DNA from 4 places in the Streptomyces sp. NPDC002463 genome. Region 2 is predicted to be linked to each of the others. Evidence: riboswitches for the same ligand, from Rfam matches in the RefSeq annotation. Region 2 holds a riboswitch; each other region holds the start of a gene.
What was found. A riboswitch is a leader RNA that binds a small molecule or an ion and turns the genes downstream of it on or off. The one in region 2 is predicted to bind cyclic di-AMP.
Positions count from the first base shown of each region.

Region 1 (7,312 bases), on a different contig from region 2:
GCCGGATCCGGGACACGGGTGTGCCCGTGCTGAACATCGACCTGATCTACGGCATCGACGGGCAGACGGAGCGGTCCTGGCGGTTCTCGCTCGACGCGGCCCTCGCGTGGCGGCCCGAGGAGCTGTACCTCTATCCGCTGTACGTGCGCCCGCTCACCGGTCTCGGCCGGATCCAGGACCCGGCGGCCGCCGACCGGGAGTGGGACGAGCAGCGGCTGCGGCTGTACCGGTACGGCCGGGACCATCTCCTCGCGCACGGCTACGAGCAGGTGTCGATGCGGATGTTCCGCCGGGCGGACGCGGGCCCTGCCGGTCTGGACGACTACGCCTGCCAGACGGACGGCATGATCGGCCTGGGCTGCGGTGCCCGCTCGTACACCTCGGACCTGCACTACTCCTTCGACTACGCCGTCGACATGCGGGAGATCCGCTCGATCATCGACGCGTACACGGAGACCGGGGACTTCTCCCGCGCCGAGGTGGGCCGGGCGGTGGACGGGGACGAGGCGCGTCGCCGTCATCTCCTCCAGTCGCTGCTCCAGGCCGAGGGCATGCCGGTCGCCGGGTACGAGGAGCGGTTCGGGTCCTCGCCGTTCGCGGACTTCGGCCCGGAGCTCGCCCGGTTCGAGGAGTACGGCTGGATCGCGGACGCCCCGGCGGGGCTGCTGCGGCTGTCGCCCGAGGGGCTCGCCCACTCCGACGGGCTCGGCCCCGAGCTCTTCTCTTCCGCCGTGCGGGCCGCGATGGCCGCGTACGAGGCGAAGTAGGCGGCGGCCGTGGATCTCACCCTGCTCTACCGGGGCCCGCTGTCCTCCTGCGACTTCGACTGCCCGTACTGCCCCTTCGCCAAGCGCCGGGACAGCCGGGAGCAGCTGCGCGCGGACCGGGCGGCGCTCGAACGGTTCACCGGCTGGGCCGCCGAGCAGACCGGTGACCGGCTGCGGATCCTGTTCACCCCGTGGGGCGAGGGGCTCGTCCGCTCCTGGTACCGGCGGGCGCTGGTCGAGCTGTCCCGGCTGCCGCACGTGGAGCGGGTGGCGATCCAGACCAATCTGAGCTGCCGCACGGAGTGGCTGGCGGAGGCGGACCCCGACGTCGTGGCCCTCTGGTGCACGTACCACCCGGGGCAGACTCCGTACGAGCGGTTCCTCGCGAAAGCCCACGATCTGGCCGGTCGGGGGATCCGGTACAGCGTCGGGGTGGTCGGTCTGCCCGAGCACCGGGAGCACGCCGTCCGGCTGCGGGCCGCGCTGCCGCCCCACGTCTACCTCTGGGTGAACGCGGCGGAGGGGCACACGTACACCGACGCGGAGGCCGAGGGCTGGACGGAGCTCGATCCGCTCTTCCCGTACAGCCGGCATCCGCACCGGTCGGCGGGGCTGCCCTGCCGCACCGGCGCGTCGGTGGTCTCGGTGGACGGCGAGGGGACGGTGCGGCGCTGCCACTTCGTCAAGGCCGGGCTCGGGAACCTGTACGACGGCTCGTACCGCGCCGCGCTGCGTCCCCGCGCCTGCCCCCTCGCCGTCTGCGACTGCCACATCGGCTACGTCCATCTGGAGACGCTGCCGCTGTACGACGTGTTCGCCGGCGGGGTCCTGGAGCGGATCCCCGCCGTGCCCCTGGCTACAGGGGCATGAGGTCGGGGCGCTTCGCCTCGACGTGGTCGCCGGAGCTCTCGCCGCGCAGCCGGCGCCCGATCCACGGCACCAGGTACTCCCTGGCCCAGTGGATGTCGTCCTTGCGGACCTCGAGAGTGCCGCGCGGCGGGACCGGCGGCCAGGCCTGGTCCGGGTCGGCGGGCACGGGCATGCCGAGGACCTGGGCGGCGCGCAGGGCGACGCGGGTGTGTCCCTCGGGCGAGAGGTGCAGCCGGTCGTCGTCCCAGGCGCGCCGGTCCTGGACGGACTTCAGCGACCACAGGTCGAGGACCGGGCAGCCGTAGCGGTCCGCGATGGCCCGGACGTGCCCGTTGTACGTGGCGATCTTGCCGCGCAGGTGCTTGAGCAGGGTCACGTCGCGGGTGTCGAAGCCGGTGGTCACCATGACGGTGCCGACGGCGGAGCTCAGGTCGGCGACGGCGCGCTCGAAGCGCTCGGCCACGTCGTCGGGGTCCGTCCCGGGGCGGATGATGTCGTTGCCGCCCGCGCAGAAGGTCACCAGGTCGGGGGCGAGTTCCTTCGCCCGCGGGACCTGTTCCGCCACGATCTGGTCGAGAAGGCGCCCCCGTACGGCGAGATTGGCGTACCGGAAGTCGTCGTGCTCCGGCAGCTGGTCGGCGAGCAGCACCGCGAAGCGGTCCGCCCAGCCGACGTACGTCCCGTCGGGCCCGGGGTCTCCGACGCCCTCGGTGAAGCTGTCACCGATCGCCGCGTACGACCCGAATGCGTTCTTGTCTGTTGATCTCGAATCGTCTGCCACGGGAGCACATCCTTCCTCCTCGGATGTGACCTACGCGACCGTAAGGAGGGGTTGACGCAGGGTGACATATGCCACCGATAAAGATTCCACCAAACCGGAATACGCCGGATGCCCGGCACGGGTGTGCCGGGCATCCGGATGACGAACCGCTGACGACGACGCGTCAGATGTTCACGCCGTGCTGGCGCAGGGCGGCCAGCGGGTCGATGTCGGAGCCGTACTCCGGCCCGGTGCGCATCTCGAAGTGCAGGTGCGGGCCGGTGACGTTGCCGGTCGCGCCGGAGAGGCCGATCTCCTGGCCGCCGGTGACGGTCTGGCCGGCGGAGACGGAGATCGAGGAGAGGTGGGCGTACTGCGAGAAGGTGCCGTCGGCGTGCTGGATGACGACCTGGTTGCCGTACGCGCCGCCGTCGCCGGCGGAGTAGACGGTGCCGGGGCCGACCGCGTGGACGGTGGTGCCGGTGGAGGCGATGAAGTCGACACCGGTGTGGTAGCCGGAGGACCACATGGAGCCGGCCTGGTGGTACGGGGTCGACATGGCGGCACCGGCGATCGGGGCGACCCAGCCGGAGGAGGAGGTCGTGCCGGCCGACGAGGACGGCGCGGAGGACGCCGAGGCGGTCGCGGGGGCGGCCGGGGCCGAGGTGCGCTCGCTGCTGCGCGAGGCGCGCTGGGTGTCGCCGTTCTTGCCGGAGGTCTGCCGGTCGTGGTGCGCGGCCTTGGCGGTGCTCTTCGCGCCGAGGGTGAGCTTCATGCCGGGCAGGATCAGCGAGGGGTCCTCGCCGACGACCTGGCGGTTGTCCTTGTAGAGCTTCTGCCAGCCGCCCGCCAGGTGGTGCTCGGCGGCGATCTTCGACAGGTAGTCGCCGCGGACGACGGAGTACGTCTTCGGCGCGGCCTTCGCGGTGGCGGGCGCGGCCTCGACGGCGGCGGCCTTCACCTGGGCGACGGCCTGCGCGGGAGCGGCGGCCGGGGTGGCGGCGTGGGCGCCGGTGGCTCCGAGGAGCGGGAGGGCGACGACGGCGCCGCCGGTGCCGGCGGCGGCGAGGCCACGGGTCAGACGGTTGGACTTGGTGCGGCGGTGCTTACCCTTCGCGGGCATGGCGAATTCCTCTCCGGCGCCTGCGAGGTGAGCTGTCGGGTTCGGACTGGAGATGTCCGGCCGCGTGCATACGCGACTTCACCCCGAGCCGTCCTTCTTCGAAGGGATCGGCGACTTACCTGGGTCCCCCGCTCCTGCCTTCTACCGGTGAGTGCGGATTCCGGTCGGTGGCAGGATTCGGCGGTCCGTCCGGAGTGAGCGCGACGCTAGACGAGTGGGGTCGGCGTGAACAAGCCGCAGTTTTCCGGCACTCCGGGATTTCTTGATTTCCGGGCGGAATTCCGGTCACCCTCCGTCGATGACGGCCCCTCGATCTCCTTTTCGCGGGGGGTATTTGGAAAAGACGATCAGGCACGGTCCGTCACGGTTATGACGCTGCTCACGCGCGGATCCCCATCTCCCCTGCAACCAGGGCGGGTTACCTCTTAGTTCTCAATACGGACAGATCGCCCATTCCCGTCCGAGGGGGTGCGCCTCCGGGCCCCACCCGAGATGATCGCCCCAGGAACCGATCCACCGGACACAGGGTCCGATCTACAGAACAGGAGCAGCCGTGACGCAGCAGCTGCCGCAGGTCCCGCCCGCCGAAGCCGACGAGCCCGAGCTGGCGGAGGTCCGCAACTTCCGGGACGTGGGCGGCCTGCCGACGACGGACGGGCGCGCCGTCCACCCCGGGCGCCTCTTCCGCAGCGGCCACCTCGCCCACGCGACGGAGGACGACGCCGCCTTCCTCGCCTCACTCGGCCTGCACACCGTCTTCGACTTCCGCAACGAGTCGGACCGCAGGGTCGAGGGCGCGGACGTCGACCTGCCCGGCGTGCGGAACGTGAACATACCCCTCAACGACCCGGCCGACGGCAAGGAGTTCTGGCTCCTCGTGCGCGACGGCGAGATCGCGCAGCTGCGGGAGATCCTCGGCGACGGCAAGGCGGCCGCCCGGATGACCGATTCGTACCGGAAGATGGTGGTCGAGCGGACCTCGGAGCACAGCCGGATCCTGCACTCCATGGCGGAGGAGAGCGTCCCGGCCCTCATGCACTGCGCGGCCGGAAAGGACCGGGCCGGGCTCGCCATCGCGATCACCCTGCTCGCGGTCGGGGTCGAGCGCGGGGCGATCGAGGCCGACTACGTGAAGTCGAACGACCCGCACCGCCGCTACAAGGTGCGCCGCAGCTCCACCTCCCCGGACGCGATGTCGCCCGAGGTGATGGAGCTGCTGAGCCCGCTGTTCGATGCGCGGGTGGAGTACCTGCGGGCCGCCTTCGAGACGATCGAGGCGACCTGGGGCTCGGTGGACGCCTACCTCACGGAGGGCCTGAAGCTCGCCCCGGAGACCCGCGAGCGCCTGCGGGAGCGCCTCCTGACGGAGGCGTGAGGCCCGCCCGCGCGCCCTACTGGTTCTGCGCGCCGAGCGTGAAGAGCAGGTAGAGGAAGCCGGCGAAGAGGTGGCCTGCGATCAGATAGGCGAAGAGGCGGAGCACGAGCCCCTTGGGGAACTTGCCTTCACCGCGCTCCTCGCCGGTGACCGGTACGGACTTCTCGGACATGTCGGTCCTTTCTGGATGTCAGCGCCGATGCGGGGTCCCGTCGCCGAGGCACAGCTCGGCGACGGGGCTCTGCATCAGGGTGTGGACGAAGAGCAGCTCGGCCCCGCCGGACGTGGCGGCACCGATGCGGTGCGGGGTCAGCGAGTCGAAGTGCGCGCTGTCCCCGGGGTCGAGGACGTGGACGGCGTCGCCGAGCGCGAGCCGGACCCGCCCCTCCAGGACGTGGATCCACTCCTCGCCGGGGTGGACCCGCACGATGTCGGCCCGGGTGGCGTAGGGCACGTGCACCCGCAGGCACTGGAGGGCGCGGCCGGCGCCGCCCGCCTGGCGGTAGATCCAGCCGTCGGCCTCGACGGGCTCGGAGCGGTCGGCCCGGACGACGGGGTCGCGCTCGGGGGGCGTCTCGCCCAGGAGCTCGGAGACCGTCGTACCGTAGATACGGGACAGGGCGAGGAGCATCGGCAGCGAGGGCTGCCGGTTCCCCGTCTCCAGGCGCGAGAGGTGGGCCGGGGAGAGACCGGCCCGCTGGGCGGCGGCCTCCAGGGTGAGCCCCCGGCGGCGGCGCAGGGCCCGCAGCTGCGGGGCGACGTCCGGCAGGACGTCGGTGACGGCGGGGTCCGGGGAGGTGTCCCCGGGGACGTGGTCCATGCGTCCATTCCGCCAGGCTCGTGCCTCTGAGGCAAGTTTCTTGCCTCAGAGGCAAAACCGGCGTCGTGAATCGGTCAGCGCTGTGCGACCGCCTGCTTGACCAGCGTCTTCCCGAAGTCCCACATCAGCCCGCCGCCGCCGTGGGCGTCGTCCATGACCGCGGTGAAGGCGGTCACGAACCGGTCCACGTCCGCCTCGTCGATGATCAGCGGCGGGATCAGCTTGATCACCTCCAGATGGTCACCGGAGACCTGGGTGAGGATCCTGTGCCGCTGGAGCAGCGGGACGACGACCATCTGGGCGAAGAGGCCCTTGCGGGCCGCCTGGAGCATCGTCCAGCGCCCGCGCAGTCCGAGCGAGGACGGCCGGCCGAACTCGATCCCGATCATCAGGCCGCGCCCGCGGATCTCGTGCAGCAGCTCGTACCGCGGCACGAGCTCCTTCAGGCGGCCGGAGAGCAGGTCGCCGATCCGGCGGGCGTGCGCGACGGTGTCCTCGTCCTCCATGACCGCGAGGACGGCGAGCCCGGCGGCCATGGCCTGCGCGTTCGATCCGAAGCTCGCCGAGTGGACCAGGACCCGGTCCATCGACGAGTAGACCTTCTTGAAGATCCAGTCCTTGCCGAGGGTGGCGCCGACCGGCACGTAGCCGCCGGAGAGCGCCTTGGCGACGCAGACCAGGTCCGGCTCGACGCCCTCCTCGTGCTGGTAGGCGTAGAAGTCGCCGGTCCTGCCGAGGCCCGTCTGGACCTCGTCCGCGATGAGCAGCGCGCCGTGCCGGTGCAGGAGGTCCTGGGCGGCCCGGAGGAAGCCCGGCGGCGCCTCGTGGACGCCCTTGCCCTGGATGGGCTCGACGACGAAGGCGGCCACGTCGCCGCGGCGCAGCTCCCGCTCCAGGGCGTCGAGGTCGCCGAGGGCGATCGCGGTGTCCGGCAGGAGCGGGTCGAAGCCCTCCCGGAAGCCCTGCTCGCCGTTGACGGAGAGGGAGCCGGTGGTGAGCCCGTGGAAGGCGTGGTGGCAGTAGAGGACCCTCGGCCGCCCGGTGGCGTACCGGGCGAACTTGAGGGCGGTCTCGACCGCCTCGGTGCCGCTGTTGCCGAAGAAGACCCGGTCGAGGTGCGGACTGTGGGCGAGGAGCCTCTCGGCGAGGAGGCCCGGCAGCGGCTGGCAGTCGAAGCGGGTGAGGTCGGCGAGCTGGGCGTCCAGGACGTCGTGGAGGGCCTTGCGGACGACGGGGTGGTGCCGTCCGAGGCCCATCACGCCGAAGCCGGCGAGCATGTCGAGGTGGTCGACGCCGTCGGCGTCCCAGAAGTGGGCGCCCTCGGCCCGCTCGTAGACCTTGTCGAAGCCGATGGTGTGCAGCATGCGGGGCAGCTGGTGGTTGAGGTACCGGGCGTGCAGCTCGTACCGCTCCGCGCCGCGCTCGGAGAGCAGCGCCCGCAGGTCGAACCCGCCGGTCATGACGTGGTGTTCCCGGAGACCGTCTCCCGGACCGCGCGCAGGGACTCCTTGAGGGAGCCCATGGTGGCGAGGACGGCGGTGGGCTCGTAGCCGCAGTGCGCCATGCAGTTGGCGCAGCGCGGGTCCTTGCCGCGGCC
Region 1 covers NZ_JBIARL010000009.1:145,282-152,593, forward strand. Annotated here, with positions in the region: gene ACFYX3_RS19665 (STM4012 family radical SAM protein) at 1-767, shown strand, start outside; gene ACFYX3_RS19670 (STM4011 family radical SAM protein) at 777-1,637, shown strand; gene ACFYX3_RS19675 (SGNH/GDSL hydrolase family protein) at 1,624-2,418, opposite strand; gene ACFYX3_RS19680 (peptidoglycan DD-metalloendopeptidase family protein) at 2,582-3,520, opposite strand; cyclic di-AMP (ydaO/yuaA leader) riboswitch at 3,525-3,713, opposite strand; gene ACFYX3_RS19685 (tyrosine-protein phosphatase) at 4,074-4,895, shown strand; gene ACFYX3_RS19690 (DUF6126 family protein) at 4,912-5,067, opposite strand; gene ACFYX3_RS19695 (helix-turn-helix domain-containing protein) at 5,086-5,715, opposite strand; gene ACFYX3_RS19700 (aspartate aminotransferase family protein) at 5,790-7,175, opposite strand; gene hpnH (adenosyl-hopene transferase HpnH) at 7,172-7,312, opposite strand, start outside.
Region 1: another riboswitch for cyclic di-AMP. It lies ahead of ACFYX3_RS19680 (peptidoglycan DD-metalloendopeptidase family protein); the one in region 2 lies ahead of ACFYX3_RS33565 (M23 family metallopeptidase).

Region 2 (7,312 bases):
CCGTCGCGGCGGGGGTCCGGGGACGGGAGGTCGACCGGGGTGCCGTTCTTCTGGGCGGCGTGGGCCGGGGTGGGGCCTGCCCAGGCCAGGGTCAGGACGTCCTCGCCCTTCAGGAAGCGCTGGCAGCGGACGCCGCCGGTGGCGCGGCCCTTGCGCGGGTACTGGTCGAAGGGGGTCAGCTTCGCCGACGTGCCCGCCGAGGAGTCCAGGGTGCCGGTGGAGCCCGCCACGGTGAAGACGACGGCGTCCGACGCCGGGTCGACGGCGGTGAACGAGATGACCTCGGCGCCCGCGGTGAGCTTGATGCCCGCCATGCCGCCCGCCGGGCGGCCCTGGGGCCGTACCTGCGAGGCCTGGTAGCGCAGCAGCTGGGCGTCGGAGGTGATGAAGACGAGGTCCTCCTCGCCCGTCCGCAGCTCCGTCGCGCCGACGATCCGGTCACCGTCCTTGAGGGTGATGACCTCCAGCTCGTCCTTGTTCGCCGGGTAGTCCGGCACCACGCGCTTCACGACGCCCTGCAGCGTGCCGAGGGCGAGGCCCGGCGAGGACTCCTCGAGGGTGGTCAGGCAGACCACCGTCTCGTCCGCCTCCAGGGAGAGGAACTCGGAGAGCGGCGCGCCGCCCGCGAGGTTCGGGGCGGTCGCGGTGTCCGGCAGCTGCGGAAGGTCGATCACCGCGATCCGCAGCAGCCGGCCGGCCGAGGTCACCGCGCCGACGTCACCGCGCTGGGTGGCGGCGACCGCCGAGACGATCGCGTCGTGCTTGGCGCGCTTGCCGTCCGTCACGGGCGGGAGGTGCTCGGTCACCGTGCGGGCCAGCAGGCCCGTCGAGGAGAGCAGCACCCGGCACGGGTCGTCCGCGACCTCGAGGGACACGGCGGCGACGGGCGCGCCCGCCGACTCCAGGAGGACCGTCCGCCGGTCCGTGGCGAACTTCTTGGCGACGGCGGCCAGCTCCGCCGAGACCAGCTTGCGCAGCTCCGCGTCGGAGTCGAGGATCCCGGTCAGCTCGTCGATCTCGCCGTTGAGGCGGTCGCGCTCGCTCTCCAGTTCAAGGCGGTCGAACTTGGTGAGGCGGCGCAGCGGGGTGTCCAGGATGTACTGCGTCTGGATCTCGCTCAGCGAGAAGCGCTCCATCAGGCGCTCCTTGGCCTGGGCGGAGTTCTCGCTCTCGCGGATGAGCCGGATGACCTCGTCGATGTCGAGGAGCGCGACGAGGAGGCCCTCGACCAGGTGGAGCCGGTCGCGCTTCTTGGTGCGGCGGAACTCGGAGCGGCGCCGGACCACCTCGAAGCGGTGGTCGAGGTAGACCTCGAGGAGCTCCTTGAGGCCGAGGGTGAGCGGCTGTCCGTCGACCAGCGCCACGTTGTTGATGCCGAAGGACTCCTCCATCGGCGTCAGCTTGTAGAGCTGCTCCAGGACCGCCTCGGGCACGAAGCCGTTCTTGATCTCGATGACCAGGCGGAGGCCGTGGCTGCGGTCGGTGAGGTCCTTGACGTCCGCGATGCCCTGGAGCTTCTTGGAGCCGACCAGGTCCTTGATCTTGGAGACGACCTTCTCGGGGCCGACCGTGAAGGGCAGCTCGGTCACGACGATGCCCTTGCGGCGGGCCGTGACGGTCTCCACGGTCGCGGTGGCGCGGATCTTGAAGGAGCCGCGGCCCGACGCGTACGCGTCCTTGATGCCGGAGAGGCCGACGATCCGGCCGCCGGTCGGCAGGTCGGGGCCGGGCACGAAGCGCATCAGCGCCTCGAGGTCGGCGTTGGGGTAGCGGATCAGGTGGCGGGCGGCCGCGACGACCTCGCCCAGGTTGTGCGGGGGCATGTTCGTCGCCATGCCGACCGCGATTCCGGACGCGCCGTTGACCAGCAGGTTCGGGTAGGCCGCGGGGAGCGCGACCGGCTCCTGCTCCTGGCCGTCGTAGTTCGGCCCGAAGTCGACCGTGTCCTCGTCGATGGACTCGGTCATGAGCAGCGCGGCCGGGGCCATCCGCGACTCGGTGTACCGCATGGCGGCCGGCGGGTCGTCGTTGCCCAGGGAGCCGAAGTTGCCGTGGCCGTCGACGAGGGGGAGGCGCATGGAGAAGGGCTGGGCCATGCGGACCATCGCGTCGTAGATCGACGCGTCGCCGTGCGGGTGGAGCTTGCCCATCACCTCGCCGACGACACGGGCGCACTTGACGAAGCCGCGCTCGGGTCGCAGCCCCATCTCGTTCATCTGGAACACGATGCGGCGCTGGACGGGCTTCATGCCGTCGCGGGCGTCGGGGAGGGCGCGCGAGTAGATCACCGAGTACGCGTACTCGAGGAAGGAGCCCTGCATCTCGTCGACGACGTCGATGTCGAGGATTCGCTCCTCGAACGCGTCGTCCGGCGGCGGTGTCTTCGTGCTGCGGCGGGCCATCGCGGCTGCGGCTCCTTCACCAACAAGGTTGATCTGACGCGGACCATTGTGGACCGTGCCACCGACAACGCCGACCGCGACCCGGAAGAGGGACATCACGAAGGTCCGGGAACTTCGCCAGGTGTCGGCGCGCTTGCATACAGTGGCAGGACTTTTTCACATCGCGATCGAAGGGACGTACATGCCCATGGGTCACACGGCCACGGCCGAGGCCGGCTCCGGCGGCCTGACAGCGACCGAGCACCGGTTGGCGAACGGCCTGCGCGTGGTGCTCTCCGAGGACCACCTGACCCCGGTCGCCGCGGTCTGCCTCTGGTACGACGTCGGCTCGCGCCACGAGGTCAGGGGCCGCACGGGCCTCGCCCACCTCTTCGAGCACCTGATGTTCCAGGGCTCGAAGCAGGTGCACGGCAACGGCCACTTCGAGCTGGTGCAGGGCGCCGGAGGCTCGCTCAACGGCACGACGAGCTTCGAGCGCACCAACTACTTCGAGACCATGCCCGCGCACCAGCTGGAGCTCGCGCTCTGGCTGGAGGCCGACCGCATGGGCTCGCTGCTCGCCGCCCTGGACGACGAGTCCATGGAGAACCAGCGCGACGTCGTCAAGAACGAGCGCCGCCAGCGCTACGACAACGTGCCGTACGGCACGGCCTTCGAGCGGCTGACCGCCCTCGCCTACCCGGAGGGCCACCCGTACCACCACACGCCGATCGGCTCCATGGCCGACCTGGACGCGGCCACCCTGGAGGACGCGCGGAACTTCTTCCGCACGTACTACGCCCCGAACAACGCGGTGCTGTCGGTCGTCGGCGACATCGACCCGGCGCAGACGCTCGCCTGGGTCGAGAAGTACTTCGGCTCCATCCCCGCCCACGACGGCAAGCCCGAGCCGCGCTCCGGCGACCTGCCCGAGGTCATCGGCGAGCAGCTGCGCGAGGTCGTCGAGGAGGAGGTCCCGGCCCGTGCGCTGATGGCCGCCTACCGCCTGCCGCACGACGGCACGCGCGCGTGTGACGCCGCCGACCTGGCCCTGACGGTCCTGGGCGGCGGGGAGTCCTCCCGGCTGCACAACCGCCTGGTCCGCCGTGACCGTACGGCGGTCGCCGCCGGCTTCGGCCTGCTGCGGCTCGCCGGGGCGCCCTCGCTGGGCTGGCTGGACGTCAAGACCTCCGGGGGCGTCGAGGTCCCGCAGATCGAGGCCGCCGTCGACGAGGAGCTCGCCCGGTTCGCCGCCGAGGGCCCCACGCCCGAGGAGATGGAGCGCGCGCAGGCCCAGTTGGAGCGCGAGTGGCTGGACCGGCTCGGCACGGTCGCGGGCCGCGCCGACGAACTGTGCCGGTTCGCCGTGCTGTTCGGCGACCCGCAGCTCGCGCTGACCGCCGTCGACCGCGTTCTGGAGATCACCGCCGACGAGGTGCGCGAGGTCGCCGCGGCCAAGCTGCGCCCCGACAACCGCGCGGTGCTCGTCTACGAGCCCCTGGCGACCGAGCAGAGCGACAACGCCGACGGCGATGACGAAGAGGGAGCGGACCAGTGACCGACGCCGCCGTGTCTTTGACGAGCATGGACTTCCACCCGCAGCCCCAGCCGGGCGCCGCGAAGCCGTGGGCCTTCCCGGCCCCGGACCGCGGCACGCTGGACAACGGCCTGACCGTGCTCACCAGCCACCGCCCCGGCCAGCAGGTCGTCGCCGTGGAGATCTTCCTGCCGGCGCCGCTGGACGCCGAGCCCGCCGGTCTCGACGGTGTCGCGACCATCATGGCCCGCGCGCTCTCCGAGGGCACCGACCAGCACAGCGCCGAGGAGTTCGCGGCCGAGCTGGAGCGCTGCGGCGCCACGCTCGACGCGCACGCCGACCACCCGGGCGTACGGGTCTCCCTGGAGGTCCCGGTCTCCCGGCTGCCCAAGGCGCTCGGGCTGCTCTCCGAGGCCCTCATCGCCCCGGCGTTCCTGGACACCGAGATCGAGCGCCTGGTGCGCAACCGTCTCGACGAGATCCCGCACGAGACGGCCAACCCGGGGCGCCGCGCCGCCAAGCAGCTCTCCAAGGAGCTGTTCCCGGCCGAGTCCCGGATGTCCCGGCCGCGCCAGGGCACCGAGGAGACCGTCGCCGCGATCGACGCCGCCGCCGTCCGCGCCTTCTTCGAGGCGTACGTCCGGCCCGGCACGGCCACCGCCGTGGTCGTCGGTGACCTGACCGGCGTCGACCTGGAGAAGGTCCTCGCCGAGACGCTGGGCGCCTGGACCGGTGAACCGGCCGAGCCGCTCCCGATGCCGCCGATCACCGCCGACGACACCGGACGGGTCGTCATCGTGGACCGTCCCGGCGCCGTTCAGACGCAGCTGCTGATCGGCCGGGTCGGCCCCGACCGGCACGACAGCGTCTGGCCGGCCCAGGTCCTCGGCACGTACTGCCTCGGCGGCACCCTGACCTCGCGTCTGGACCGGGTCCTGCGCGAGGAGAAGGGCTACACGTACGGCGTGCGGGCCTTCGGCCAGGTGCTCCGCTCGGACGCCGAGGGGAACGGCGCGTCGATGCTCGCCATCAGCGGCTCCGTCGACACTCCCAACACGGGTCCGGCGCTCGACGACCTGTGGAAGGTGCTGCGCACCCTCGCCGCCGAGGGCCTCACGGACGCCGAGCGGGAGACGGCCGTGCAGAACCTGGTGGGGGTGGCGCCCCTCAAGTACGAGACGGCGGCCTCCGTCGCAGGGACGCTCGCCGACCAGGTGGAGCAGCACCTCCCGGACGACTTCCAGGCCCAGTTGTACGCGCGGCTGGCCGAGACCGGCACCGTCGAGGCGACGGCCGCCGTGGTCAGCGCCTTCCCGGTGGACCGGCTCGTCACCGTGCTCGTCGGCGACGCGTCGCAGATCGCGGAGCCGGTGCGTGCGCTCGGCATCGGTGAAGTGACCGTCGTGACGGGCTGATTCCGGTTCCGAGACGCCAACGAGAGGACCCCGACGGCATAGTTCGTCGGGGTCCTCCGCTTTGTCCGTATTGCGGTCAAGGTGATCGTTTGCCCTGTGGCATGTCTTACAAAAGGCGTGTCCGGTTGGTGATTGAAAGACGATCCGCATAGCGTCGGTGCGGCTGTTCGTCAGTGCACGTGCCGCAACCGCGGCATCGGACAGTCATCGCCGAGTCCCCGTCAGGCGCGAGCCTGGGGAGCCGGGGACCCGCATCGTCCCTGGGGTGAATCGGGCGCCTTCGTCTCGTACGGAGGGGCTCGTAGGAGACCTTCCTGCTCCGAACCCGTCAGCTAACCCGGTAGGCGAGAAGGAAGGAAAGGATCAGCCTCTACATGGCGTTCACCCGTGCCACCGGGAAGCATCGTGGTCCGAGCCGGATGGCGCGCCGCAGCGTGGGCATCGCCGGCGTCGCGACGCTCGCCACCACCGGCGTCATCGGAACCCTCGCCTCCCCGGCACTCGCCGCCGACACGGACGACCGCTCCGTCGAGGACACCGGCCTCACCCAGGTGATCACCGAGGACTCCCTCGTCGACCCGATCAACGCCCAGGCCACCGCCCAGGAGCAGGAGGCCGTCGAGGCCATCGCCGAGGCGAAGGCCAAGGCCGAGGCGAAGCGCAAGGCGGAGGCCCGCGCCAAGGAGATCCGGCTGGAGCGCGAGCGCGCCGCCCGCGAGGCCGAGCGCCGCCGCCTCGCCTCCTTCCAGGCCCCCGTCGCCGGCTCGTACGTCTCCACCGGCTACAAGACCGGCGGCTCGCTCTGGTCCTCCGGCCACCACTCCGGCATCGACTTCCACGCCGCCTACGGCACCCGGGTCGTCTCCGTCGGCTCCGGCACCGTCGTCGAGGCCGGCTGGGGCGGCGCGTACGGCAACAACATCGTGATCCGGATGAACGACGGCACGTACACCCAGTACGGGCACCTCTCCTCCATCGGGGTCTACGTCGGCCAGACCGTCGAGCCGGGCCAGCAGATAGGCGTCTCCGGCTCCTCCGGGAACTCGACCGGCCCGCACCTCCACTTCGAGGCGCGCACCAGCCCCGAGTACGGCTCGGACATCAACCCGATCACGTACCTCCGCGCCCGCGGCGTGAACGTCTGACCCGCACCGCGTCTCAAAAGCCCCGGCTCGTACTGAGCCGGGGCTTTTCGCTGTCCAAAAGACTTCCATGGATTACGCCGGGGCATCGGAAATTCCGGCGGGCTGCAATAGAGTCGACGATCGGCGCAGAACAGGCGCCGCTGGAATTGTCTCGCGCGCACCAAGGCGGAGGTCGGACATGCGCATTCCCGCGCACTCGGTATGCACGGCGATCCGGGACGACATCGTCTCCGGCGTGTACGAGCGGGGCGGTCGGCTGACCGAGGAGCAGCTCGCCCGCCGGTACGGGGTCTCCCGGGTCCCGGTCCGCGAGGCGCTGCGCACCCTGGAGTCCGAGGGCTTCGTCGTCACCCGCCGCCACGCGGGCGCCCACGTCGCCGAGCCGACCGAGCAGGAGGCCGCCGACCTGCTCGACATGCGGGCGCTGCTCGAACCGCTGGGGGCCGCACGGGCCGCGCAGCGGCGCACCGAGGCGCACCTCAAGGTGCTGCGCGGCCTGGTCAGGCTGGGGCAGGAGCGGGCCAGGCGAGATCAGGGCGAGGATCTGCGCTCGCTCGGCGGCTGGTTCCACGAGACGCTCGCGCAGGCCTCCGGGAGCCCCGCTCTGACGGCGCTGCTCACTCAACTGAGGCAGAAGATCGCCTGGACGTACGTCGTGGAGCAGCCCGCCCAGCCGGTCGAGGCCTGGGCCGAGCACGGCGCGATCGTGGACGCCGTGGCGCGCGGGGACGCCGAGCGGGCGCGGGCGCTGACCGCGCTCCACGCGGAACGCTCGATGCCGCTGCACCGGCTCAAAAGTCCGGAGCGGGGTCGTGTGAGGGTTTCGCAACATGC
Region 2 covers NZ_JBIARL010000021.1:138,231-145,542, forward strand. Annotated here, with positions in the region: gene ACFYX3_RS33550 (DNA topoisomerase (ATP-hydrolyzing) subunit A) at 1-2,402, opposite strand, end outside; gene ACFYX3_RS33555 (M16 family metallopeptidase) at 2,584-3,939, shown strand; gene ACFYX3_RS33560 (M16 family metallopeptidase) at 3,936-5,333, shown strand; cyclic di-AMP (ydaO/yuaA leader) riboswitch at 5,532-5,695, shown strand; gene ACFYX3_RS33565 (M23 family metallopeptidase) at 5,708-6,478, shown strand; gene ACFYX3_RS33570 (GntR family transcriptional regulator) at 6,657-7,312, shown strand, end outside.

Region 3 (7,312 bases), on a different contig from region 2:
CGGCCAACGACGTCATCGCCCAGTTCCTGCACCTCGACTACGCGGCCCCCGGTCAGGACATCGCGCTCTACATCAACTCCCCCGGCGGCTCTATCAGCGCCATGACCGCGATCCACGACACGATGCGGACGCTCTCCTGCGACGTGGAGACCACCTGCCTCGGGCAGGCCGCCTCCACCGCCGCCGTCCTGCTCGCCGCCGGCACCCCCGGCAAGCGGCTCGTCCTCCCCGGCGCCCGGGTCACCCTCCGCCAGCCGGCCATGGACGAACCCCTCCAGGGACAGCCGAGCGACCTCGACATCCACGCGCGCGAGCTGCTCCGGCTGCGCGCCCTGACGGCCGGGATGCTCACCGAGTACACCGGGCAGAGCCGGGACCGGATCGACGCCGACATCGACCGCCTCACCGTCCTGGACGCGCCGGCGGCCGTCGCGTACGGGCTGGTGGACCACGTGATCACGAACCGGCGCGACGCCGGTGCGGCGCGGTGAGCCGGCCGTGGTACCCGAGCTGCCGCCGCTGCCCGCGCTGACGCGGGCCGAGGGCGAGTTGATCGACGCCTACCTCGAAGTCGTCGACCTCCTTGGGAAGATCAACCCATCCAGAGGTACGCATACCTATGGGGCACTACGGGCGGCACAGGCCCTGGTGGGGCGCGCGGAGGCGCTGCGCGAGGCCCTGACGCTCATGCATATGCGGGGCGAGAGCGAGGTGCACGCGGACACACTGGCGCGCGCCCTGCGGGTGTTGGACGGAGAGCGCCGCACCGACCGCGTCACCGTCCCCCACGCACGGGCGAGTTGACATTCCGGCATGTCGTGTCGAGGTCCGTACGGCCGACACGCACCGCAGAATCGCTCCCCCGTTCGGCGTAGTCGACGAGTCGACATATGGGTCGGGTGAGTTGCGCAACAGGTGTACGCATCTGGCGGAATGGGGCGTTCCGCCCCTGGTACGGGGCTCGTAGGCCAAACCTCCGGTGATCGCGAAAGCACCCTGTCCACCCGAATGGATCAGTCGTGAGGAGCCTCACATATCGCCGTTTCAGCTCGGATTTCGCCCTGGGTGTGGGTCAAGATCCCTGTCGACGACAAGCCCCCGCCATCCGAGGCGGGGCGGTCCGGGCGGACGCCGAGTCCTGCCGCTGTCCCGGACGTCTGGTCGACAGGAGTGGATCGGCAGGAGTGGAGGACCCAGGCAGTACGGGACGTACGCGCTGTTTCCGCAGCGGGACCGTCCCTTGGGGTGAAGCCGCAGCCGCGGCCGGGCATCTTCGCCAGCCCGAACCCGACAGGTCATCCTTCGCAGGCGGCTGACGAAGGGTTGCGCATGACTGCGCAGATGCACGTCCCGTCCCTGCTGTCCCGGGCCGGAGCCGTCACGGCTCTCACCCTCGCCGCCGTCGGCGGCACGATGCTCGCACCGGGTGCGGCGTCCGAGGCCCAGGCGGCGACCACCTACGCGAACAAGGCACTGAGCGTCGCCGCGTCCAAGAAGGGAGCCCCGTACCGGTACGGGAGCGCGGGACCCACCCGGTTCGACTGCTCCGGTCTGACGCTCTACGCGTACAAGCAGGCGGGCAAGTGGCTGCCCCGCACCGCGCAGCAGCAGTACAACAACACCCGGCACATCTCCGCGTCCAGCAGACAGAAGGGGGACCTGGTCTTCTTCCACTCCGGCGGGAGCGTCTACCACGTGGGCATCTACGCCGGCAGCGGCAAGATCTGGCACTCGCCCAAGACGGGATCCTGGGTGAAGCTCGACCCGATCTGGACGTCGAGGGTCTACTACGGCCGCGTCCGATGACGCCCGCCGGGCACTGAGCCCGCCCCAGGGGTGCGGTGGCGCCGCCGCACCCCTGCGCCGGGTCTACGCGTACGAGGCCGCCGTGGAGGCCCACGGGAGGGAGATCCAGACCGTCTTCCCGCCCTCCTCCGTCGGGGTGACCGACAGACGGCCGCCCGCCTCCGCCGCCAGGGAGCGGATGATGACCATGCCCCGGCCGTTGTCCTGCTGGACCGCCGCCGGAAGACGGCGGGGCCAGCGCGGGTGGCTGTCGGTGACGCCGATGTGGAGGCGCTCCTCGCGCTCCAGGCGGACGTCGACCGTGAACGTGGGCGACTGCCCGAAGGTGTGCAGGACGGCGTTGGTGGCCAGCTCCGAGATCATCAGGCGGATCGCGTCCGCCAGGTCGTCGGCACCGTCGAGGCCCCACCCGTCGAGGACCTCCGCGACGAACCGCCGGGCGGTGGGGACCGACGCGGGATCGCTCGGCAGAGTGACGGATGCTTCCTGATGGTCTGCCATGGCGACGCTGTCCCTTTCCCGCCGGGGCTTCTGCCCCGGATCGCGCTTCGCGTCAGAGTCCCACCGATCGTGCCGCCCCGGCAGGCGTTCCACCAAGATATGTCCCCATCTGTCGCCCGAAGCGGTGAACTCTGCTGCCCGGGACCGCGCTTGGGACTCCCGACGGGACGTCAGACCGCCGGCGCGGTCCGCAGGATCGTCTCCACCGCGTGCGCGATCTCCGCGTCCGTCAGATCGGCCCGCGCCGTGAGCCGCAGCCGCGAGATGCCGTCGGGGACGGACGGGGGACGGAAGCAGCCGACCGCCAGGCCCTGTTCGCGGCAGTCCGCCGCCCAGCGCAGCGCCGCCTCCGGGGAGGGGGCGTGGACCGAGACGACGGCCGCGTCGGGACGGGCCGAGGTCAGCCCGGCGTCCGTGAGCAGCCGGTGCAGGGTGGTGGCGACGGTACGGGCCCGCTCGGCGAGGCCTGGTTCGGCCGCGATCAGCCGCAGGCTCGCGAGCGCGCCGCCCGCGGCGGCGGGGGCGAGCCCGGTGTCGAAGATGAAGGTGCGGGCGGCGTTCACCAGGTGCTCGATCACCCGCGCCGGGCCGAGGACGGCGCCGCCCTGGCTGCCGAGGGACTTCGAGAGGGTGAGGGTGGCGACGACGTCCTCGTCGCCCGCGAGCCCGGCCTCGTGCAGCGCGCCCCGGCCGCCGTCGCCGAGGACGCCGAAGCCGTGGGCGTCGTCGACGACGAGCCCGGCGCCGTGCGCGCGGCAGGCGTCGGCGAGCCCGGGGAGCGGGGCCTTGTCGCCGTCGACGGAGAAGACGGAGTCGCTGACGACGAGTGCCCGGCGCCCCGGATGGGCGTCCAGGGTCTTGGCGACGGCCTCGGCGTCGGTGTGCGGGACGACCGCGGTCTCAGCGCGCGCCAGGCGGCAGCCGTCGACGATCGAGGCGTGGTTGGAGGCGTCGGAGACGATCAGGGAGTCCCGGCCGGAGAGCGCGGTGAGCGCCGCGAGGTTCGCGGTGTAGCCGGAGGAGAAGACGAGGGCCGCCTCGAAACCGCAGAAGTCGGCGAGTTCGCGCTCCAGGCGGGTGTGCAGCCGGGTGGTGCCGGTGACGAGCCGCGAGCCGGTGGAGCCGGCGCCCCAGCGCCTGGCCGCCTCGGCCGCCGCCTCGGTGACCTCGGCGCGGCGGGTGAGGCCGAGGTAGTCGTTGCTCGCCAGGTCCAGGACGTCCGACTCGGCCGCCCGGGGCCGCAACGTCCGGACGAGACCGGCCTCGGCCCGGCGGCGCGCCTCCGCGTCGGTCCAGTCGAAGGCGGTACGGCGCGGGCCCGCGGCCCGTGCGTCGTCGGCGCCCGCGGCGCGTGCGTCCTCGGCCTGTGGCATGCGGCGATCCTTTTGTAGGCAGCGCACAGACCCTAACCGCAGGATGCCGAGGTCGGGATGTGGTCATCCACACACCTCGATCGGGGGCGTTTGTTCGGATCCTCCTTGGCCAGGGGGCGGGCGGTAGGCAAGGATCTGCGGTTATGGACCTCCTGAACACGCTGGTGGAGAAGGGGCTGCGGCGCGAGCTGCCGACCCGTGAAGAAGCGCTCGCCGTGCTGGCGACCTCCGACGACGAACTGCTCGAGGTGGTGGCGGCGGCCGGCAAGGTGCGCCGTCAGTGGTTCGGGCGCCGGGTGAAGCTGAACTACCTGGTCAACCTGAAGTCCGGTCTCTGTCCCGAGGACTGCTCGTACTGCTCGCAGCGGCTCGGCTCGAAGGCCGAGATCCTCAAGTACACCTGGCTGAAGCCGGACGAGGCCTCGCAGGCCGCGGCGGCGGGTGTCGCCGGCGGCGCCAAGCGGGTCTGCCTGGTGGCCAGCGGCCGCGGCCCGACGGACCGGGACGTGGAGCGCGTCGGCAAGACGATCGAGGCGATCAAGGAGCAGAACGAGGGCGTCGAGGTGTGCGCCTGCCTCGGTCTGCTCTCCGACGGCCAGGCGGAGCGGCTGCGGGAGGCCGGCGCCGACGCGTACAACCACAACCTGAACACGTCCGAGGCGACGTACGGGGACATCACCAAGACCCACACCTACGCGGACCGCGTGGACACCGTGCAGAAGGCGCACGCCGCCGGTCTGTCGGCCTGCTCCGGTCTGATCGCGGGCATGGGCGAGAGCGACGAGGACCTCGTCGACGTCGTCTACGCGCTGCGTGAGCTCGACTCGGACTCGGTGCCGGTCAACTTCCTGATCCCGTTCGAGGGCACCCCGCTCGCCAAGGAGTGGAACCTCACCCCGCAGCGCTGCCTGCGGATCCTCGCGATGGTCCGGTTCGTCTGCCCCGACGTCGAGGTGCGGATCGCCGGCGGCCGCGAGGTGCACCTGCGCTCGATGCAGCCGCTGGCGCTGAACATCGCGAACTCGATCTTCCTCGGCGACTACCTGACCAGCGAGGGCCAGGCCGGCCAGGCCGACCTGGACATGATCGCGGACGCGGGCTTCGAGGTGGAGGGCGCGGGCACGACCACGCTGCCGAAGCACCGCGCGGACGCGCTCGCGGCGGCGGGCGGCTGCGGCTCCAAGGCCTCGGCGGGCTGCGGTTCGGAGGCCTCCGCGGAGGGCACGGGCTGCGGTGGTCACGCGGAGGAGGCCGGCGGCTGCGGCCCCTGCGGCGGACACGCGGCGCCGGCGGCCGAGGAGGCCCGTGCGAACGAGGCCCGCACCGATCTGGTGGCCGTGCGCCGCCGGGGCGCCGGCACGGACCTCGCGCCGAATGCGTAACGACGAGCTCCTCGCCCTGGACCGGGCGCACGTCTGGCATCCGTACGGCCCCATGCCGGGCCGTGCGGAGCCGCTGGTCGTCGCGTCCGCGTCCGGGGTGCGCCTCCGGCTCGCCGAACCCGTCGAGGGCCAGAGCGAGTTGGTCGACGGCATGTCCTCGTGGTGGTCGGCGGTCCACGGCTACAACCACCCCGTGCTCAACGAGGCGGCGCGCGGCCAGCTGGAGAAGATGAGCCACGTCATGTTCGGCGGGCTCACCCACGAGCCCGCCGTCCGGCTCGCCACCCGGCTGGTCGAGATCACCCCCGAACCGCTCCGGCACGTCTTCCTCAGCGACTCGGGCTCGGTCTCCGTCGAGGTCGCGGCCAAGATGTGCCTGCAGTACTGGCGTTCCCTGGGCCGCCCCGAGAAGCAGCGGCTCCTCACCTGGCGCGGCGGCTACCACGGGGACACCTGGCAGCCGATGTCCGTGTGCGATCCCGAGGGCGGGATGCACGAGCTGTGGTCGGGGGTGCTCCAGCGGCAGGTGTTCGTGGACGCGCCGCCGGCCGCGTACGAGGAGTCGTACGCGGAGCTGCTGCGGGCCCGGATCGCCGAGCACGCGCACGCGCTGGCGGCGGTGATCGTGGAACCGGTCGTGCAGGGCGCGGGCGGCATGCGCTTCCACGACCCGGCGTACCTGCGGGTGCTGCGCGAGGCCTGCGACGCGCACGACGTGCTGCTGGTGTTCGACGAGATCGCGACCGGGTTCGGGCGTACGGGCACGCTGTTCGCCGCGGACCAGGCCGGGGTCTCCCCCGACGTGATGTGCGTGGGCAAGGCGCTGACCGGCGGCTACCTGTCGATGGCGGCGACGCTCTGCACGAGCCGCGTCGCCGACGGGATCTCGCGCGGCGAGGTCCCGGTCCTGGCACACGGGCCGACCTTCATGGGCAACCCGCTGGCGGCGGCGGTCGCCGTCGCCTCGATCGACCTGCTGCTCTCCCAGGAGTGGCAGGCCGAGGTCAAGCGCATCGAGTCGGGCCTCCGAGAGGGCCTCGCCCCGGCAGCCGACCTCCCGGGCGTCCGCGACGTACGGGTGCTCGGCGCGATCGGCGTCGTCCAGCTCGACCACGAGGTCGACATGACGGCGGCGACCCGCGCGGCAGTCCGCGAGGGCGTCTGGCTCCGCCCGTTCCGAGACCTGATCTACACGATGCCGCCGTACGTGACGGACGAGCAGGACCTCGCCCGGATCTGCGCGGCGGTACGGGCGGCGGCTGCAGCCGGCTGACGCCGTTGTGGGCAGTGGCGGGCACGCGGAACGGCGCCCCTGCCGGCGCCAGAGGCTCCCGCCACCCCAGCCCACCGGCCCCGCACCGAACAAGAAAGGACGCCCCATGGGCATCATCGTCGTCACCGGCACCGGCACGGAGATCGGCAAGACCATCGTCACGGCAGCCCTCGCCGCCGTGGCCACGGCCGCCGGCCGCTCCGTAGCCGTCCTGAAGCCGGCCCAGACCGGCCTCGCCCCGGACGAGCAGGGCGACGCGGACGAGGTCGTACGCCTCTCCGGCGCCACGGCCTCCGCCGAACTGGGCCGTTTCCCGGAGCCGCTGGCCCCGGGCACGGCCGCCCGGCGGGCCGGGCTCGCCCCGGTCGGGCCCGGGGAGGTCGCCGAAGCGGCCCGGAAGCTGGCCGAGGAGCACGACCTGGTGCTCGTGGAGGGCGCGGGCGGCCTGCTCGTCCGCTTCGACGAGGAAGGCGGCACGCTCGCGGACGCCGCCGCGCTGCTCGGCGCGCCGGTCCTGGTGGTGGTCCCGGCGGGTCTGGGGACGCTCAACTCGACGACCCTGACGGCCGAGGCGCTGCGGGCGCGCGGGATCGAGCAGCTCGGCGTGGTCGTCGGCAGCTGGCCGGACGCGCCGGACCTCGCGGCGCGCTGCAACCTCGCGGACCTGCCGGAGGCGGCGGGCGCTCCGCTGCTCGGAGCCGTACCGGAGGGTTCGGGGGCGCTGGACCCGGCGGAGTTCCGGGCGGCGGCGGGCGGCTGGCTGGGGCCGGAGCTCGGCGGCACGTGGGACGCGCAGGCGTTCACCGAGGCGCAGGCGGCACCGCTCTCCGCGAGCTGAGGGCACGCGCGGAGACCGCGCGGGCAGCACCGGTCTCCGTACGCGGAAAGCACGGTCTCCGTACACGGACGGCACGCGCGCAAGGCACGGCCCTCACCAAGGGCGCGCGGGGAAGCACGACCCGCATTCCTCTCCGTAC
Region 3 covers NZ_JBIARL010000018.1:61,443-68,754, reverse strand. Annotated here, with positions in the region: gene ACFYX3_RS31095 (ATP-dependent Clp protease proteolytic subunit) at 1-491, shown strand, start outside; gene ACFYX3_RS31090 (hypothetical protein) at 499-804, shown strand; cyclic di-AMP (ydaO/yuaA leader) riboswitch at 1,205-1,327, shown strand; gene ACFYX3_RS31085 (C40 family peptidase) at 1,330-1,806, shown strand; gene ACFYX3_RS31080 (ATP-binding protein) at 1,870-2,307, opposite strand; gene ACFYX3_RS31075 (8-amino-7-oxononanoate synthase) at 2,478-3,680, opposite strand; gene bioB (biotin synthase BioB) at 3,824-5,062, shown strand; gene ACFYX3_RS31065 (adenosylmethionine--8-amino-7-oxononanoate transaminase) at 5,055-6,335, shown strand; gene bioD (dethiobiotin synthase) at 6,442-7,173, shown strand.
Region 3: another riboswitch for cyclic di-AMP. It lies ahead of ACFYX3_RS31085 (C40 family peptidase); the one in region 2 lies ahead of ACFYX3_RS33565 (M23 family metallopeptidase).

Region 4 (7,312 bases), on a different contig from region 2:
CGCGCGCCGCGCTGGCCCTCGCCGAGCTGGGCTTCCAGGTGAAGGAGATGCTCGGCGGCTTCGAGTACTGGGTGCGCGAGGGCTTCGCGTACGAGACCTGGGAGGGGCCCGCGGAGAAGGCCGCCGACCCGCTGACCGCTCCGGTCGACTCCGATGACTGCGGGTGCTGAGGAAACCGATTTCGTGATCGCCCCGGTCATGCCGTAGAGTCGGGTTCACCGACGCGGGGTGGAGCAGCTCGGTAGCTCGCTGGGCTCATAACCCAGAGGTCGCAGGTTCAAATCCTGTCCCCGCTACTCAGTAGCAACGAAGGCCCGGATCCAGTCACTGGATCCGGGCCTTCGTCGTATGTCCGCACAGGACGCTTGACCTTTACGCAACGTCAAGATCTAGCGTTCTCGGCATGGAGTGGTCGATCCAGGAGATCGCCAGGAAGGCCGGCACCACCAGCCGCACCCTCCGGCACTACGGAGAGCGCGGACTGCTGGAACCGAGCCGGATCGGCGCGAACGGTTACCGGTACTACGACCAGGCGGCGCTCGTGCGCCTGCAGCGGATCCTGCTGCTGCGCGAGCTGGGGCTCTCGCTGCCCGCCATCGCCGAGGTCCTCGCGGGGCAGCGGGACACCTCCGCCGCCCTGCGCACCCATCTCGCCCTCCTGGAGCAGGAGCGCGAGCGCATCGGACGCCAGATCGCGTCGGTGCGGACCACTCTGCGGAAGACCGAGGGAGGAGAGGAACTCATGGCCGACGAGGTGTTCGACGGCTTCGACCACACGCGGTACGAGGAGGAGGTCACCGAGCGCTGGGGCCGCGACGCGTACGAGAAGGCCGACCGCTGGTGGCGCTCGCTCACCGGCGCGCAGAAGAAGGCGTTCATGGAGGAGCAGGCCGGCATCGCCCGCGAGTTCGGGCGGGCGGCGCGGGAGGGGCTGGCCGCCGACAGCGACGAGGTGCAGGCGATCGCCTGGCGCCAGGTCGCCTGGCTGTCGACGACCACGACGCCGAGCAGGGAGTACCTGATCGGTCTCGGGCAGATGTACGTGGACGACCCGCGCTTCACGGCGAACTACGACCGGCACGGCGAGGGCACCGCGCTTCTCGTCCGGGACGCGATGAAGGTCTACGCGGAGCGGAACCTCTGAGGGGCCTGTCTGAAGTAAACGGTGGCCAAAACCGTGCCCGCCTCTTTGGAGGTGTGCCGCACCCCACCGTAGTCTCACGCGCACCATGAGTGACCGGAGTGTGACGGAGATGAGCCGGCGGGCGCCCGCCGTGCTCGTCCTGCTCGCGCTCCTCGCCCTCATCGTGAGCGTCTGCCACGGCTCCCACGGCCACGTCCTGCCGACCTCCGGCACCGTCACGACCGTCTCCGCCCCCGCGCTCCCGCACGGCTGCGAGCGCTCCGGGGACGCCTGGACCTTCGACGCCCACCTCCCCGCGCAGACCGCCGCCTCCCCGCTCACCGCACCCGGCGCCGGCGGAGCCGCGGTCCTGCCGTACGAAGCGGACCTCCGCACCGACCCCCGCGCGCGCTGCGTACGGAACCGGGCGGGCCCCGGCCCCGAGCCGGGCAGGCTGCTGATCGCCCTCGGAGTGGACCGGAACTGAGTCGGGTCCCGCACTCGCGTGACCAGGTTCCCTTTCGCGTACCGACCCGAGGACGTACCCCCCCCATGACCGCACCACTGACGCTCTCCGTCGACGGGCAGACCGTCGGCAACACCCCCGTCCTGTGGACGGACGACGGCTACTGGGCCAAGCTCGAAGGCTTCAACTTCGGCGGCATCAAGGACCGCGCCGCCCTCTACATGGTCGAGCAGGCCCGCCGCCGCGGTGAGCTGCGGCCCGGCGCCCCGATCGTCGAGTCGACCTCCGGGACCCTCGGTCTCGGCCTCGCCCTCGCGGGCGTGCTCCACGGCCATCCCGTGCACGTCGTCACCGACCCCGGCCTCGAACCGATCGTCGAGCGGATGCTCGTCGCCCACGGCGCCCGCGTCCACGTCGTCCCCGAGCCCAGCCCGCAGGGCGGCTGGCAGCAGGCCCGGATGGACCGGGTCGCCGAGCTGCTCGCCGACCTCGACGGGGCCTGGTGGCCCAACCAGTACGGGAACCCCGACAACCCCGCCGCGTACACGGGCCTCGCCGCCGAGCTGTCCGCGCAGCTCGACCGGATCGACGTCCTCGTCTGCGCGGTCGGCACCGGCGGTCACTCGGCCGGGATCTCCCGGGCGCTGCGCGCCACCTCCAGCCCGGCCCTCGAACTGGTCGGCGTGGACTCCGTGAACTCCACCGTCTTCGGCCTCCCGGCGGGCGAGCGCCTGATGCGCGGCCTCGGCTCCTCCATCCACCCGGGGAACGTCGACCACGGGGCCTTCGACGAGGTGCACTGGGTGGGCCCGGCGGAGGCGGTCCGGGCGGCCCGCCGGCTGGCCTCGCGGCAGTTCGCCACCGGCGGCTGGAGCGTCGGCGCGGTCGCGCTCGTCGCCGGCTGGCTGGCCCGCACACGGCCGCGCGGGACCCGGATCGCGGCCGTCTTCCCGGACGGGCCGCAGCGGTACTTCGACACCGTCTTCAACGACGAGTTCTGCGCGGCGCACGGGCTGCTCGACGGACCCGTACGGGAGGACCCCGCCGCGTACGTCTCCGACGACTCGGTCAGCGGCTGGACCCGCCGGGTCCTGGAGCGTGTCCGGTGACGACGACGACCGCGCCCGCGAAGGGCCGGGGCGGCATCTGGAGGCAGAGCCGCACCTTCGACCCGGCCGTACGGCTGCTCTTCCTCAACCAGCTCACCATCAACCTCGGCTTCTACATGCTCATGCCGTACCTGGCCGCGCACCTCGCGGACGGGCTCGGCATGGCGGCCTGGGCCGTCGGGCTCGTCCTCGGCGCGCGGAACCTGTCCCAGCAGGGCATGTTCCTCGTCGGCGGGGCGCTCGCCGACCGGCTCGGCTTCAAGCCGCTCATCGTCGCCGGCTGCGCGCTGCGGACGGTCGGCTTCGGGGCGCTCGCCTTCGCGCAGTCGCTGCCGATGCTGATCGCCGCCTCGCTCGCGACGGGCCTCGCGGGCGCGCTCTTCAACCCGGCCGTGCGGGCCTGTCTCGCGGCGGAGGCGGGGGAGGAGCGCCGGGTGGAGGCCTTCGCGCTGTTCAACGCGTACTACCAGGCGGGCATCCTGCTCGGGCCGCTCGTCGGGGTGGCCCTGACGGGGGTGTCGTTCCGGCTGACGTGCGTGGTCGCGGCGGTGCTGTTCGCCGGCCTGACCCTCGTACAGCTCCGGTACATGCCCGTACGGGCCGTGTCCGCGCCGGCCGAGAAGGGGGAGCGGGGGCAGTTCCGCACGGTGCTCGCCCACCGGACGTTCTGGCTCTTCTCGCTCGCCATGACCGGTTCGTACGTGCTGTCCTTCCAGGTCTATCTGGCGCTGCCGCTCGCGGCGGGCGGTACGGGGGTGACGACCGCACTGTTCGTGGTCTCGGCGCTCGTCGCGCTCGCCGGGCAGCTGCGGATCACGGCCTGGACCCGGCGCCGGCTCAGCCGCGAGCGGTGTCTCGTCCTCGGGCTCGCGCTCATGGGCGGGGCGTTCCTCGTGCCGGCCGCCCTGGGGCGCGGCCTGGTGGGGCTGCTGCTGTGCGCGGCGGTCCTGGCCGTCGCGAACGCGGTGCTCTACCCGTACGAGATGGACACCGTCGTCGCCCTGTCCCGGGGACGCTGGGTCGCCACCCACTACGGGCTCTACAACACGGTGTGCGGGATCGGGATCACCCTGGGGAACCTGGGGACGGGTGCGCTCCTCGACGTCACCGGCTGGTCGGCGGTCCCGTGGCTCGCGCTGTGCGCGGTGGGCCTGGGGTGCGCGGCGGCGATGGCGCTGCTCGCCCGGGGCGGACGGCTCGCGGAGAGCACCACGGGCGGCTGACGTCTGCCCGGGGTGCCCCGCCCGTACGCCTATCGGCCCCGTGGGAGTCGCCGCCCCGGGCGGCGGCGGCCACCCTGGGAGGGTGCGGTGCGGACCGCGCGCCGGTCGGATCCGGGCAGGAGAGCACAGGTGGGGCACCCCCGAGGAGCGGCGGGCGGAGGGCGGCGGGGCGGTGAGGGCCGGCCCGATTACAGCGGTGCCCGGCGGTTCATCCGCGCGCTGCCCCCGCTGATCATCGCGGGCGGTGTCGTCTTCGACCTGGCGACACCGCCCGAGTACACGGCGGCGCCGCTCTTCTCCGCCGCCCCCCTGGTCGCCGCCCCCTTCTTCTCCCAGCTGACGACCCTGCTCACCGGGATCGCCGCCGTCCTCGCCTCGGTGGGGCTGCACGCCTACAACGGCACCGTCGACGAGGTCGCGGCCCTCACCGAGACCCTGACCGTCGTCACCGTCTCCGCGCTCGCCCTCCTCATCAACCGGGTCGTGCGCCGCAGCGGTGAGCGGCTCGCCTCGGCGCGGGTCATCGCGGAGACCGCGCAGAAGGCGGTGCTGCCGACGCCCGACGAGCGGATCGGCGGGCTGCAGTGCGCGGCGCGGTACGAGGCGGCGCAGGCCGACGCGTTCATCGGCGGCGACCTGTTCGCCGTCCAGGACACCCCGCACGGGGTGCGGCTCGTCGTCGGGGACGTCCGGGGCAAGGGGCTGGACGCGGTCGAGGCCGTCGCCGTCGTCATCGGCGCCTTCCGGGAGGCGGCCGAGCAGGAGCGGAGCCTGGAGGGCGTGGCGCGGCGACTCGAACGTGCACTCGCCCGGGAGGGCACCCGCCGGCACGGACTCGACGCCTTCGAGGGGTTCACCACGGCCGTGCTCGCCGAGATCCCGCGCGGCGACGGGAGCGGGACCTTCGACGGTTTCGTACGGGTCGTCAACCGTGGCCATCCGCCGCCGCTGATGCTGTACGCGGACGGGCGGCTCGACATCCTGGAGCCGGGCGAGGCGGCGCTGCCGCTCGGCATGGGCGACCTGGCGGCGTGGCCGGACCGGGCCGAGGCGCGGCCGTTCCCGGCGGGTGCGACGCTCCTCTTCTACACGGACGGCCTCTCGGAGGCGCGGGACGCGCGGGGCGTCTTCTACGATCCGGCGGCTCGGCTCGCCGGGCGGATCTTCCCGGGGCCCGAGGAGCTGCTCGACGCGCTCGTGGACGACGTACGGCTCCACACGGGCGGCGGGGCGACGGACGACATGGCGCTGCTCGCGGTGAGCCGCCCCGCGACGGGGCAGCCCGAGCGGCGGCGGACGATGCCGGTGGTGCCGCCGGGCGGGCCCGGTCACCGGGCGTAGTCGAGGGGTGTCACTGCGATAACAATTGACATAACGTCAGATCGTGCATGTTTCCCCATCCGCCTCTTACGCCTTGCTGAAGGGGGGTCAACTCGGGTGATACTCCCTCAATTCAATGAATGATCAAGAGGGACGGGCTTGGAATCGGGACCCCCTGTCTATTAACGTTCGATAACGCAGCGCGGTCGTCCCAGCCGTCGCAAGAGGCGGCACCGTGCGCACGCGCCGAATCCTGAAAAGGAACCGGGGAACCACCACTTGGGGTGAATCGGACGCCTTCGTCCCGTACGGAGGGGCCCGTAGGAGACCTTCCTGCTCCGAACCCGTCAGCTAACCCGGTAGGCGAGAAGGAAGGAAAGGAGCGCGCCCCCGTGGCGTCCAACACCCCCGCACCCGAAGCCCCCTTCGACGCTTTCGGTGGCGGTGCTGGTCCCTCCGCCCCCGACACCGAGTGGAACCCCACCGAGGGCTCCCTCCGCGCCGAGAGCCGCTCCGGCGGCCGGCACCGGGTCGTCAAGCAGCGCTCCAACTTCGCCCGTTCCTCCACCGTCCTCGGCGTCGGCGTCATCGCGGCCGTCGGCGCGGGCGGCCTCGCCACCGCGCAGGAGAAGCCCCCGGTCGCCATATCGCTGCCGGACCTCCCGGACCTGAACCTGCCGGACCCGCACGACCTCCCCGGCGTCGGCGACCTCCTCCCCGGCGAGGACAGCGCGCCGGTCAGCGCGGACCGCGCCAACCCGAACCCGCTCACCGCCGCCACGTACACCACCGCGGACGACCAGGCGACCGGACAGGCCGAGCAGACCACCGCCGCCATGCCCGCCGCGGGCGAGGCCCTGCGCGCCCGCATCCTCCAGCAGGCCGAGCAGCAGCAGGCCTCCGCCGACGCCGCCGAGAAGGCCGCGGCGGAGAAGGCGGCCGCCGAGAAGGCCGCCGCGGAGGCCGTGGCCAAGGAGGCGGCTGCGGAGAAGGCCGCCGCCGACGCGAAGGCGAAGGCCGAGGCGGAAGCCAAGGCGAAGGCCGAGGCCGAGGCCAAGGCGAAGGCGGAAGCGGCGGCCGAGGCCGAGCGCCTCGCCAAGCTCGCCGCCGGCTACTCGCTGCCGGTCTCCTCGTACACCCTCACCGCCACCTACATGCAGTCCGGCTCGATGTGGTCCTCCGGCTACCACACCGGTCTCGACTTCGCCGCCCCCACGGGCACCCCGCTCAAGGCGGTCCACGGTGCGACCGTGAAGTCGGCGGGCTGGTCCGGCTCCTACGGCTACCGCGTCGTCCTGGAGATGGAGGACGGCACCGAGGTCTGGTACTGCCACATGTCGTCCATGACGGTCAGCGCCGGCCAGACCGTGTCCACCGGCGAGACCATCGGCCGCGTCGGCGCCACCGGCAACGTCACCGGCCCCCACCTCCACATGGAGGTCCACACCCCCGGCGGCGACGGCATCGACCCGATGGCCTGGCTCCAGTCCAAGGGCATCAACCCCTGAGCACCCGCACGGAATAGGCCCGGCGACGGGAGCGGTTGATTCGACATGACCTCTCTCCGCCCGCTGGGCTCCTCCGACCTGCACGTCTTCCCCGTGGCCCTGGGCGGCAACGTCTTCGGCTGGACCGCCGACGAGGCGGAGTCCTTCGCCGTCCTCGACGCCTACGCCGCCGCCGGCGGCAACTTCGTCGACTCCGCCGACGTCTACTCCGCCTGGGCCGAGGGCAACGAGGGCGGCGAGTCCGAGACCGTCATCGGCCGCTGGATGGCCTCCCGGGGCAACCGCTCCGCCATCGTCGTCGCCACCAAGGCGGGCGCCCACCCCCGCTTCAAGGGCCTCTCCGCCCCCACGATCAAGGCCGCCGCGGAGGAGTCGCTGCGCCGCCTCGGCACCGACCACATCGACCTCTACTACACGCACTTCGACGACGAGTCCGTCCCGGTCGAGGAGATCGTCACCGCCCTCGACCAGCTGGTGAAGGACGGCAAGGTGCGCGCGGTCGCCGCTTCCAACATCTCCCCGGAGCGACTGCGGGCCTCCCTCGACTTCGCCGAGGCCGAGGG
Region 4 covers NZ_JBIARL010000007.1:358,126-365,437, forward strand. Annotated here, with positions in the region: gene ACFYX3_RS17375 (rhodanese-like domain-containing protein) at 1-170, shown strand, start outside; tRNA gene ACFYX3_RS17380 (tRNA-Met) at 223-296, shown strand; gene ACFYX3_RS17385 (MerR family transcriptional regulator) at 404-1,144, shown strand; gene ACFYX3_RS17390 (hypothetical protein) at 1,230-1,610, shown strand; gene ACFYX3_RS17395 (PLP-dependent cysteine synthase family protein) at 1,676-2,698, shown strand; gene ACFYX3_RS17400 (MFS transporter) at 2,695-3,921, shown strand; gene ACFYX3_RS17405 (PP2C family protein-serine/threonine phosphatase) at 4,051-5,262, shown strand; cyclic di-AMP (ydaO/yuaA leader) riboswitch at 5,476-5,622, shown strand; gene ACFYX3_RS17410 (M23 family metallopeptidase) at 5,634-6,749, shown strand; gene ACFYX3_RS17415 (aldo/keto reductase) at 6,795-7,312, shown strand, end outside.
Region 4: another riboswitch for cyclic di-AMP. It lies ahead of ACFYX3_RS17410 (M23 family metallopeptidase); the one in region 2 lies ahead of ACFYX3_RS33565 (M23 family metallopeptidase).